Regions from separate parts of the Paenibacillus sp. FSL R5-0636 genome, predicted to be linked through region 3. Evidence: riboswitches for the same ligand, from Rfam matches in the RefSeq annotation. Region 3 holds a riboswitch; each other region holds the start of a gene.
The links. A riboswitch is a leader RNA that binds a small molecule or an ion and turns the genes downstream of it on or off. The one in region 3 is predicted to bind cyclic di-AMP.
Positions count from the first base shown of each region.

Region 1: it holds a riboswitch for cyclic di-AMP, as region 3 does, so the genes downstream of both, MKX34_RS17035 (APC family permease) here and MKX34_RS27620 (alpha/beta hydrolase) in region 3, are expected to answer to the same signal.
Region 2: it holds a riboswitch for cyclic di-AMP, as region 3 does, so the genes downstream of both, MKX34_RS27175 (TrkH family potassium uptake protein) here and MKX34_RS27620 (alpha/beta hydrolase) in region 3, are expected to answer to the same signal.

Region 1 is NZ_CP150232.1:3,770,508-3,773,649, reverse strand. Features, by position in the region: gene MKX34_RS17045 (DsbA family protein) at 1-683, shown strand, start outside; gene MKX34_RS17040 (disulfide oxidoreductase) at 680-1,144, shown strand; cyclic di-AMP (ydaO/yuaA leader) riboswitch at 1,339-1,498, shown strand; gene MKX34_RS17035 (APC family permease) at 1,623-3,142, shown strand, end outside.
Region 2 is NZ_CP150232.1:5,938,192-5,941,333, forward strand. Features, by position in the region: gene MKX34_RS27170 (TrkA family potassium uptake protein) at 1-16, opposite strand, end outside; gene MKX34_RS27175 (TrkH family potassium uptake protein) at 30-1,388, opposite strand; cyclic di-AMP (ydaO/yuaA leader) riboswitch at 1,453-1,628, opposite strand; gene MKX34_RS27180 (CPBP family intramembrane glutamic endopeptidase) at 1,949-3,142, shown strand, end outside.
Region 3 is NZ_CP150232.1:6,046,337-6,049,478, reverse strand. Features, by position in the region: gene MKX34_RS27635 (alpha-glucuronidase family glycosyl hydrolase) at 1-220, shown strand, start outside; gene MKX34_RS27630 (Nif3-like dinuclear metal center hexameric protein) at 269-1,039, shown strand; gene MKX34_RS27625 (hypothetical protein) at 1,124-1,297, shown strand; cyclic di-AMP (ydaO/yuaA leader) riboswitch at 1,618-1,804, shown strand; gene MKX34_RS27620 (alpha/beta hydrolase) at 1,892-2,719, shown strand.

The DNA of each region.
Region 1 (3,142 bases), 2.3 Mb from region 3:
AGCAACAGAAGCAGAAAACGAGAATTTTAGTTATTAGTTCAATAGCTGTAGTAGTTATCATTTTTGTTGGATTGTTTATGTTAGCTTCGAAAGATGCAGCAAAGAATGTCTCTACAGGAGAACCGGTAGAATTCAATTACAGTGAGCTACCTAGGATTGGTAATGAGGATGCACCTGTTAAGCTTGTTGAATTTGGCGATTTCAAATGTCCAGCTTGTTCCCAGTTTGCTGGCTCCATGAAACCGAAAATTGTTCAAGATTTTGTCAACGAGGGAAAAGCAGCTCTTTACTTTGTAAATATGGCTTTCGTTGGTCCTGACTCTGAGACAGCTTCACTAGCTGCATTGTCTGTATACCATCAGAATAAGGATGAATTCTGGAAGTTCTATGATGCTGTATATGCGCAGCAAGGGGATGAGAGCGACGAATGGGCCACTGAGGATTTCTTGATAAGCCTTGCTGAAAAAGAGAAATTAGCGATCGATTACGATCTGTTGCGTAAAGACATCCAAGAGAAAACTTATGCAGATGAGCTGAAGAAAGACATTCAGTTGGCAACTGACGCAGGCGTGACAACTACGCCTTCGCTCTACATTAATGGGGTGAAAACGGCTGAACCTTTCGATATTGAAGCGATTACATCTGAAATTAACGCCGCCGCAAAAGCAGTGGAGGCAAAGTGACAAAATTCCTATCTTTTTGCAAGCGTAACTGCCTCTATCTGGCCTGGTTTGTCTCTTTGGTTGCTGTAGCTGGTAGCTTGTATTTAAGTGAAGTCTTGAAATATGAACCTTGTAAGCTTTGCTGGTTTCAGCGGATTTTTATGTATCCGCAGTTATTTTTGTTGGGAATTGCCACTTTCCGTGGAGATAAGCGCATCATTCCTTATGTGCTTCCATTAAGTTTGATTGGTGGCAGTATCTCAATCTATCATTATGCGGAACAGAAGATTCCAGCGTTAAGTAAAGTTCTACCTTGTACAATTGGTGTTCCTTGTAATAAAGATTACTTGAACTACTTCGGATTTATTACGATTCCTTTGTTAGCTTTAATCGCTTTTGCTCTAATTAGTCTCCTTCTTTGGTATGGACGTAAGGAAGAAGAAATGATTGAAGTAGATGCAGAGGAGAGCTTAGGATTTTAGTTTTCGCTTTGGAAGTTACAAAAAAGCTGAAAAGGTATTAAAATCACGGGCTAGAGGGATAATTGAAGATAATGAAAGAGAGCATCCAATAAGACGCTATATTTGAGCTTATTGGATGTTTTTTCATTCTTTTTTCATTTTTTTCAACGCTTTACTGTAGGCACTTTGTAGACTAATATTAGACCTTGTGAGAAGTTGAATATGCGCTGAATTTTCTTAGGAAAAACGGGGGAACCAAACTTGGCATTCATGCCAATGGGGTGAATCGGAACCGGGTCGAACAGACCTGTACCGTAGGGCTATAACCACAGCCCGAATCCGCCAGCTAACCTCGTAAGCAAGGTGGGAAAATGACCATGCATAAGCATGCGGATCATTTCCGTATGCTTATTTTTGTGTCTGCATTTATGAAATCCACCAATGAAAACAGCGCACGGAAATTCCGTTTCAGCTCCCAAAGAAAGGAACTGTATCCACCATGGTAAGCAAGGTAAAACGACTATTGATCGGACGTCCGATGAAGTCGAATGAACTCGATCATGAAAAGTTATCCAAGGTTAAAGCACTGGCTGTCCTGTCTTCTGATGCGCTCTCGTCTGTAGCCTACGGAACGGAACAAATTCTGATTGTACTGGTGGCTGCCGGGTTTACTGCCATCTGGTATTCCCTGCCAATTGCATTAGCCGTATTGGGCCTGCTGGCCATCTTGATTTTATCCTATCGGCAGACGATTTTTGCTTATCCGCAAGGAGGCGGAGCTTATATCGTAGCCAAGAGCAATCTTGGTATTCCGACAGGGCTGCTCGCTGGGGGTTCATTATTGGTGGATTACATTCTTACCGTAGCGGTTAGTGCCTCGGCAGGGACGGATGCGATCACATCGGCTTTTCCAAGTCTTCATAATCATACTGTTCTCATCGCTGTATCTGTTATCGTTCTATTAACAATCATTAATCTTCGCGGAGTGACTGAATCGGCTTCGTTCATCGCAATTCCAGTGTATTTGTTTGTGGTTTCGATTGTTGTTCTGATTATCTCCGGTATCGTTAAATATGCAATGGGTGGCGCGCATGCGAATGTTCCTGAAATAGGCAGCGCCGTATCTAATGTAAGTTTGTTTCTACTATTAAAAGCGTTTAGCTCTGGTTGTTCAGCCCTAACGGGGGTTGAGGCCGTATCTAATGCGATCCCAAACTTTAAAGCACCGGCTGAGAAAAATGCAGCCAAGACGCTAATGATCATGGGACTTATCCTTGGCTTTATGTTTACCGGAATCACTGTGCTGGCGTATTGGTATGGTATTGTGCCAGATGAAAAGGCTACGGTTGTCTCTCAGATCGCTGAATCGACCTTTGGCCGTGGCGGATTGTACTTTTTCATTCAAGGGATTACAGCAGTGATTTTGTTCTTGGCAGCTAATACAGCATATTCAGCGTTTCCGCTGCTTGCCTTTATGTTTGCAAAAGATAAATATCTGCCACACGCATTTATGGTCCGTGGTGACCGCCTGGGCTTCTCAAACGGGATTATTTTTCTAGGAGTTATGTCTATCATACTTGTGGCTGCATTCCATGGGAATACGGAAGGTTTGATTCCACTTTATGCGGTAGGCGTGTTCATTCCTTTTACCTTATCCCAACTGGGGATGATGGTGCATTGGATCAAAACAAGACCTGCTGGATGGGTGAAAAGATTTGTTGTAAATACCATCGGTATGCTGACTACATTGACGATTACGCTTATATTTATCATTACTAAATTCTCGAGCGTATGGATGGCATTCATTTTCTTACCTGCTGTAATGTTCGTGTTCCACCGTATTCATAAGCACTATTTGAACACTGCGGATCAACTGCGTATATGTCCGGCTACTGATAAACCTATAATTAAAGGAAGTACTGTAGTTGTTCCTGTTGCAGGGGTTACACGTGCCGTATTACATTCCATCAGCTATGCGAAGTCTCTAACAGATAATGTTGTTGCTGTGTATGTAGGCTT
Region 2 (3,142 bases), 110 kb from region 3:
ATTGCTGTGCTTTCATTTCTAATTAACTCCTATCCAATAATTATTTTACCTTCAGGATACTTATACAGTGGTTTACCCTGTTTGGGACCGAGTGCATACGCCAAGGTTAGTGGACCTAGCCGACCTGCAAACATCGTCAGACAGAGTAGAATCTTACCGATCGCTGACAGTTCCGGAGTTAGCCCCATAGTCAGTCCTACCGTAGCAAAGGCGGAGGTCGTCTCAAACAAGATTGCCAAGAAATTACTGTCTTCAGTTGTGGAGAGTATCATCGACACAGAGGCGATTAACAACAAAGCCAGCAGTGTGATCGTTAATGCCTTGTAGATGCGCTCTTGAGCCAGCCGATAACGGAACAACACAACATCTTCCCGTCCACGCAGCATAGCAATAACAGCACCAATCATCATCGTAAAGGTTGTTGTCTTGATCCCGCCGCCCGTTGAGCCTGGAGAAGCACCAATAAACATAAGAATCACTATAAAAAATTGTGTAGCCTGCCGAAGTCCAGCAATATCAACTGTGTTCGCGCCAGCCGTACGGGGAGACACGGATTGAAAGAAGGCTGATAATATTTTACCGCCAAAATTCAGTGAACCTAGGGTACGAGTGTTAGTAAACTCGAATATAAAAATAACCAAAGCTCCGATCAGAATCAGCCCTGTGCTGGTGGACAGGACAACTTTACTATGTAGAGACAGCCTGCGGGTTACCCGAAACTCCACCAGATCTGACATTACAATAAAACCAATCCCGCCGGAGACAATCAGAAACATCACAATAATATTCACAAGCGGATCATATACATAATCAGTTAAACTGCGAAAATCCCCAAAAATATCGAACCCCGCATTATTAAACATAGACACCGCATGAAATACGCCAAAATAAATCGCTTTTCCAAGTGGCATATCAAAAGCCCAGCGAATAGACAGCAGCAAAGCGGCACAGCCTTCTATGACAAGAGAATATATAAGGACTCTCCGGATCAGTCGCACAATTCCTTCCATAGAGCCTTGATTCATGGCTTCCTGTAGGATTAGCCTGTCCCGCAAAGAAATTTTACGCTTTAACACCAGTGAAAATAGAGTGGCCATGGTCATAAAACCTAAGCCGCCGATCTGGATCAGGATCATAATTACGGTTTTCCCAAAAATCGTGAACGAAGTTCCGGTATCCAGCACAACAAGCCCTGTTACACAGGTTGCCGAAGTTGAAGTAAATAATGCATCAATAAATTCCACGGAATTCCCGCTTGTGCTTGAAATGGGCAACATAAGCAGCAAGGCCCCTATCAGAATAATCGATGCAAAACCAAGCACCAGTATCTGCGGCGGCGAGAGCTTCAGAAACTTAAATTCAGAAATCCTGCGAAACTGTGAAGCCACTATGCTCACCTTCTTATCAAAAATTCCAACAAAAAAAGCACTGGAAAACCAATGCTAACTTGGTTCCTGCAGTAAATTAGCCTACGAGGTTAGCTGACGGATTCGGACTGTGCAGGCTGCCCTATTCGTTCCTAGAACGAAATTCACCCCTGATGAAAGTGCCATTTATCTTGTACACTCCACTTTTCATCACTTCTTATGGTTCCCCCGTTTTCACCAGAAATTCGGCTACTATACAATTGCATACAAATTATATACGTTATTTAGTGAATTCACAAAGACACAATTAATGCTCATTCACATGAAAAAATGCGGTTTAAAGAGACTGCATCAAATGGAGTACCTTTTCTCATCACTTTTCCGTGTTTTCCCTGCAATTACACCGATTCTCACCATTCGTACACAAATGAACACGATAAAATTCATGGTATAAATTCACATGACTATTCTATACTATCTCTATTACCCATAAAAAGGACATATAATGTTTTTTGTAACCAGCCAGGCACTAATACTATAATGGAACATAATATTGTCAGTACATAACAAGGAGGCGTTACATGAATCCCGTCGGCCAGCCCCTACAGCAACGTGCCCTCTCCAAGAGGCTCATCATCTCGGGCATTATCGGTCTTATTCTATTTATTATGTTTCAGATTTCCCCTTCGCTGCTAAGCAGCTCTACAGGGGAAGATACCACCGTCATTAGCAAGGCAGAAGCCCGTGACCAAGCCGTATTATTCGCAGAACAAAAGCTCAATTACACCGAAGCACCAAACGATCAATGGAATGTACTTTACGAGACGGACTCTTCCTTTTATGGTTATATGTCTCGCGAGAAGCTTGTGGAGGACTACACCAAGAAAAAATTGGATCAAAAATATCCTTTTGATGTCTTTCGTGCAACGCTTACTCCTTCAGCGGAGCAAGAGCCGCAAATCATCGTTGACCTCAATATGTATAACGGTAAGATTGTCGCTTTCTCAAAGGCTGCAAAAGTTGCCTCCGAAGAGGGGTCAGGCATCGCTTCCGTTGGTGCAAAAGAGGACAAGGGAGCTGACCTCACTCTAGCGCAGAAGGAGAATCTTGCTCGTCCTTGGCTTCAGGAATGGGAAGTAAATCCTGCCAAGCTACAAATTGAATCGAATACAGGAAGCCATGGGCTAGTGTATACGGATAGTACTGTTCAGGTCGGCGAATCCTTATTGCACTATTATTTTGATTTCAGTGGAGAGCAGGTCTCCAGCTTTAATGCCGGATTCACTGCACCAGCTTGGCATACCTCCTACGTACAAGGACAGACCTCTTTAGCGGAAAAGCTAACATTATTCGGTTACGGTATACCCACACTGATTTTAGGAATTCTGGCACTCGTCTACAGTATTCTTAGAAGAGAGCATACTTCCTTTAAACGTGGAGTATTCCTAAGCTCAGCCTATTTTGTAATCATGATGATCAGCACCTATAATATGCTGCCTGAATCTACGGGCGAAGGGCTAGAAGCACAGATTACCTCTGTCATTATGTTTATCATTTATGCTTTGTACAGCCTGCTGATGTCCTCCTTGCTCTACTTCTCTTTAGTGGGCGGCAATGGCTTATGGCGAAAAGAGGAAGGCATGAACCCTTGGCCCCGCGCCAAAGAGCCCGGCTATGGACAATATGTGTTGGACAGTATCCGGGCTGGTTACATCTGGGCTTTCGTTCTGCTAGGGGTGCAGACGGTTATGTTCATCATATTATCGTTTACCTTG
Region 3 (3,142 bases):
ACATATTTACGATACTCATTTCGAGGGGGCAGAGCAGGCTGCACAGCTTCTAGCGACATGGGAATCACTTGAAGGCAGCGTGGATAGTGGATTGTATATGCAAGTGAAGCAACGTCTTGAAGAGCAAGCAGAGCATGCGCAGGAATGGAGAGATCGGATCAATACGTATTTTTACCGCAAGAGCGGAATTGAGGATCTTAAAGGCAGAAAGATTTATTAGATTTCGAATCGAGGGATGATGATAGTGAGCCTCACGATTAGAGCGATTATGGAAGATTTAATGGGAACTGTGGAACAGGTAGAAGGCACTGTCGATATTCTGAACCCAGGGGAACCGGAAACTGAAGTCACAGGGATTATTACGGCCTTCTCTGCCACACAAAATGTTGTGGAGCAAGCAATAGCGTTAGGAGCCAATTTGCTGATCACGCATGAAGGTGTATTTTATAGCCATCATGCGGCGAGCGAGTGGTTAGAAGGTGATCCGGTTTATCATGCGAAAAAAAGTCTGATCGAACATTCCCAAATTGCTATTTTTCGTTATCATGATTATTGGCATCGGCAAAAGCCGGATGGAATTATGGTGGGTTTGCTGCGAGAACTAGATTGGTCCGCATACGTGGAAGAGCAGCAAGCAGCTGCTACGATTCTCACTATTCCTGCTATGACTGTACTGGAAGCTGCTCAGTATATTAAAAGTAAGCTAGGGATCTCTTATGTACGCGCTGCTGGTGACCTGTCTCTGTCCTGCAAACGCGTAGGGATATTAGTAGGTTACAGAGGAGGCGTGACGATGGCTATTCCGCATTTTAATGATCACAATCTTGATTTAATTATTGCTGGAGAGGGACCAGAGTGGGAGACTCCGGAATATGTGCGGGATGCAGGGCACCAAGGCAGATCTAAAGCGCTCATCATGTTAGGTCATGCGGAGAGTGAAGCGCCGGGAATGAAATATTTAGCTGAAATCTTAGCAGACAAATATCCCATGCTTCCTAGCCGGTTCATTGCTGAACAACCCATCTATCAGATGGTTTAATCTGGGGAAATAAAGAGTACGGAATAAATAAACATATTATGGAGAAAATGAAGGGAAACAGGTCACTGAGAAAGGAGTGTTTCAATGGAAATTCCTTTGGAGGCTGATGAAGTATTAAGTCGGATCAAAAAGCTGCAAAGCGACGGAAGCTCGATCAGTAAAAAACAAGTAAAGCAGAGCGATCCTGAGCTTATGAGAAGTGCGCTGTTCTTTTTTCCAAGCTGGGAGCATGCATTGAAAAACGCCGATCTTTTGTAGCCATAGTATTGTAAGAGAAAGCTAAGTGGACAGGGGAATATCTCTGATTCTGCTTAGCTTTTTTCATATCTCCAGTGAAAAGGATGGCCTTTATATAGAAAGTACTGGTGTTTTAACCTCCGTTTGGCTTGGTTCAGAGCCATTTTCTTAAATAAAACGAGTAAACAAGAGCAAAAGAAAGAGAAAATGAAGAGTATGCTCAATATGAAATGAAAAGCATTGCTTTCAACATTATTTTGACCAGAGCCCTCCTTTACAAGCAAACCTTACAAGAGTATGATTCATCTCAGAACTGACAATTATCTTAAATTTACAATTACATAAGCAATCCGCTTAATTTCCGTTTCTGGAAAGCGGGGGAACCAACAACTGGCAGCCGATGTGAGAGTCGGCACTGGTTATGGGGTGAATCCTGTTCCGGGTGCATAACATGCATCCCTGCAGGTAGGGCAACTCTCACTGCCCGAATCCGACAGCTAACCTCGTAAGCGTATGGAGAGAGGATGAATGGCGTGTTTAGTGATGAATAGCCACAGAGAATCCCTCTGTGGTTTTTTGCTGCGTTTTTAAGCAGATATAGACGTAGAATTTATTATGAAAGAGGTGTTACCTTTGCCTATCGCTAAACTGAACGGAACTTCGCTCTATTATGAAATCAATGGAACTGGCACTCCGGTTGTGTTTATCCATGGACATGGATTAACACACAGTATGTTCAAACCACAGCTGGAGTATTTTTCCGATAAATATAAAGTGATTTTGTGCGATTTACGGGGGAATGGTAAGTCTGGTAAACTGCTGGAGGCCCCACATGAGATTATTGAGACGCAATGTCTGGATCTGATTATGCTGTTGAATGACCTAGGTATTCGTGAAGCAGTTTTTGTAGGAATCGCCTATGGTGGCTTAGTCGTTCAGCATATTGCCAAACAATATCCTGAGCGTGTAAAAGCAATTGTGGTCGCAGACAGCTTCTGTAGGACTCACGGATCAACAATTGTAGGGAAAATACAAACTATGGCAGCATATTGCAGTTTGCTAATGTATTATCTCCCAAGCGAGCTGGTGTTGCCTTCGATTCGGATGATGTACCGAGAGCGCTGGAGTCTGGCCTACAATGAGATTAGAAGAGGGCTGCTGGACAAACGTCCCCGGGAGCTATATCGGCAAAGACTGGCTACAAGCCATGTTGATTACACCAGATGCTTAAAGGCTTTTAAACGTCCTGCTTTATGTATTGTAGGGGACTTTAATGAATTTGGAGTGAATTGTATGAAGGAAATGGTGTCCCAGCTGCCACATGCGCAGTTGGCGATTATTCCGAACGCATTAGATCCAAGTAATCTGTGCCAGCCGGAGCAATTCAATGCGATTCTTCAACGTTTCTTAGAGAAGCAGCAGGGCAGTCAGCAGATTAGCTGATCTATAGGGAGACCTTTACAAGCGAAGCGTTTAAGTGGAAAAAGGCGTCCCATAGCCAGGGAGCATGAGCTGGCTATGGGACGTCTTTCTGGGTAGAACTTTAGGGAAATTCTCCCTAAAGTGAAGGGGATTATGGCTTCTAGCACGTGAATTAGGGAAATTCTCCCTAAAGTGATAGAAAGCATGGCTCCTAGAACGTGGATTAGGGAAATTCTCCCTAAAGTGAAGGGAATTATGGCTCCTAGAACGTGGATTAGGGAAATCCTCCCTAATAATAGGGTGTTTTTAGCCATAAATGGGTATTTGCATGAATTTTTAGGGAGGATTTCCCTAAAAACCTTATTTTAAAACGATTATCGATGAATATTAGGGAGGATTTCCCTAATATAATGGATATCTAACTAAAGGCTGGCTCATCAGTAG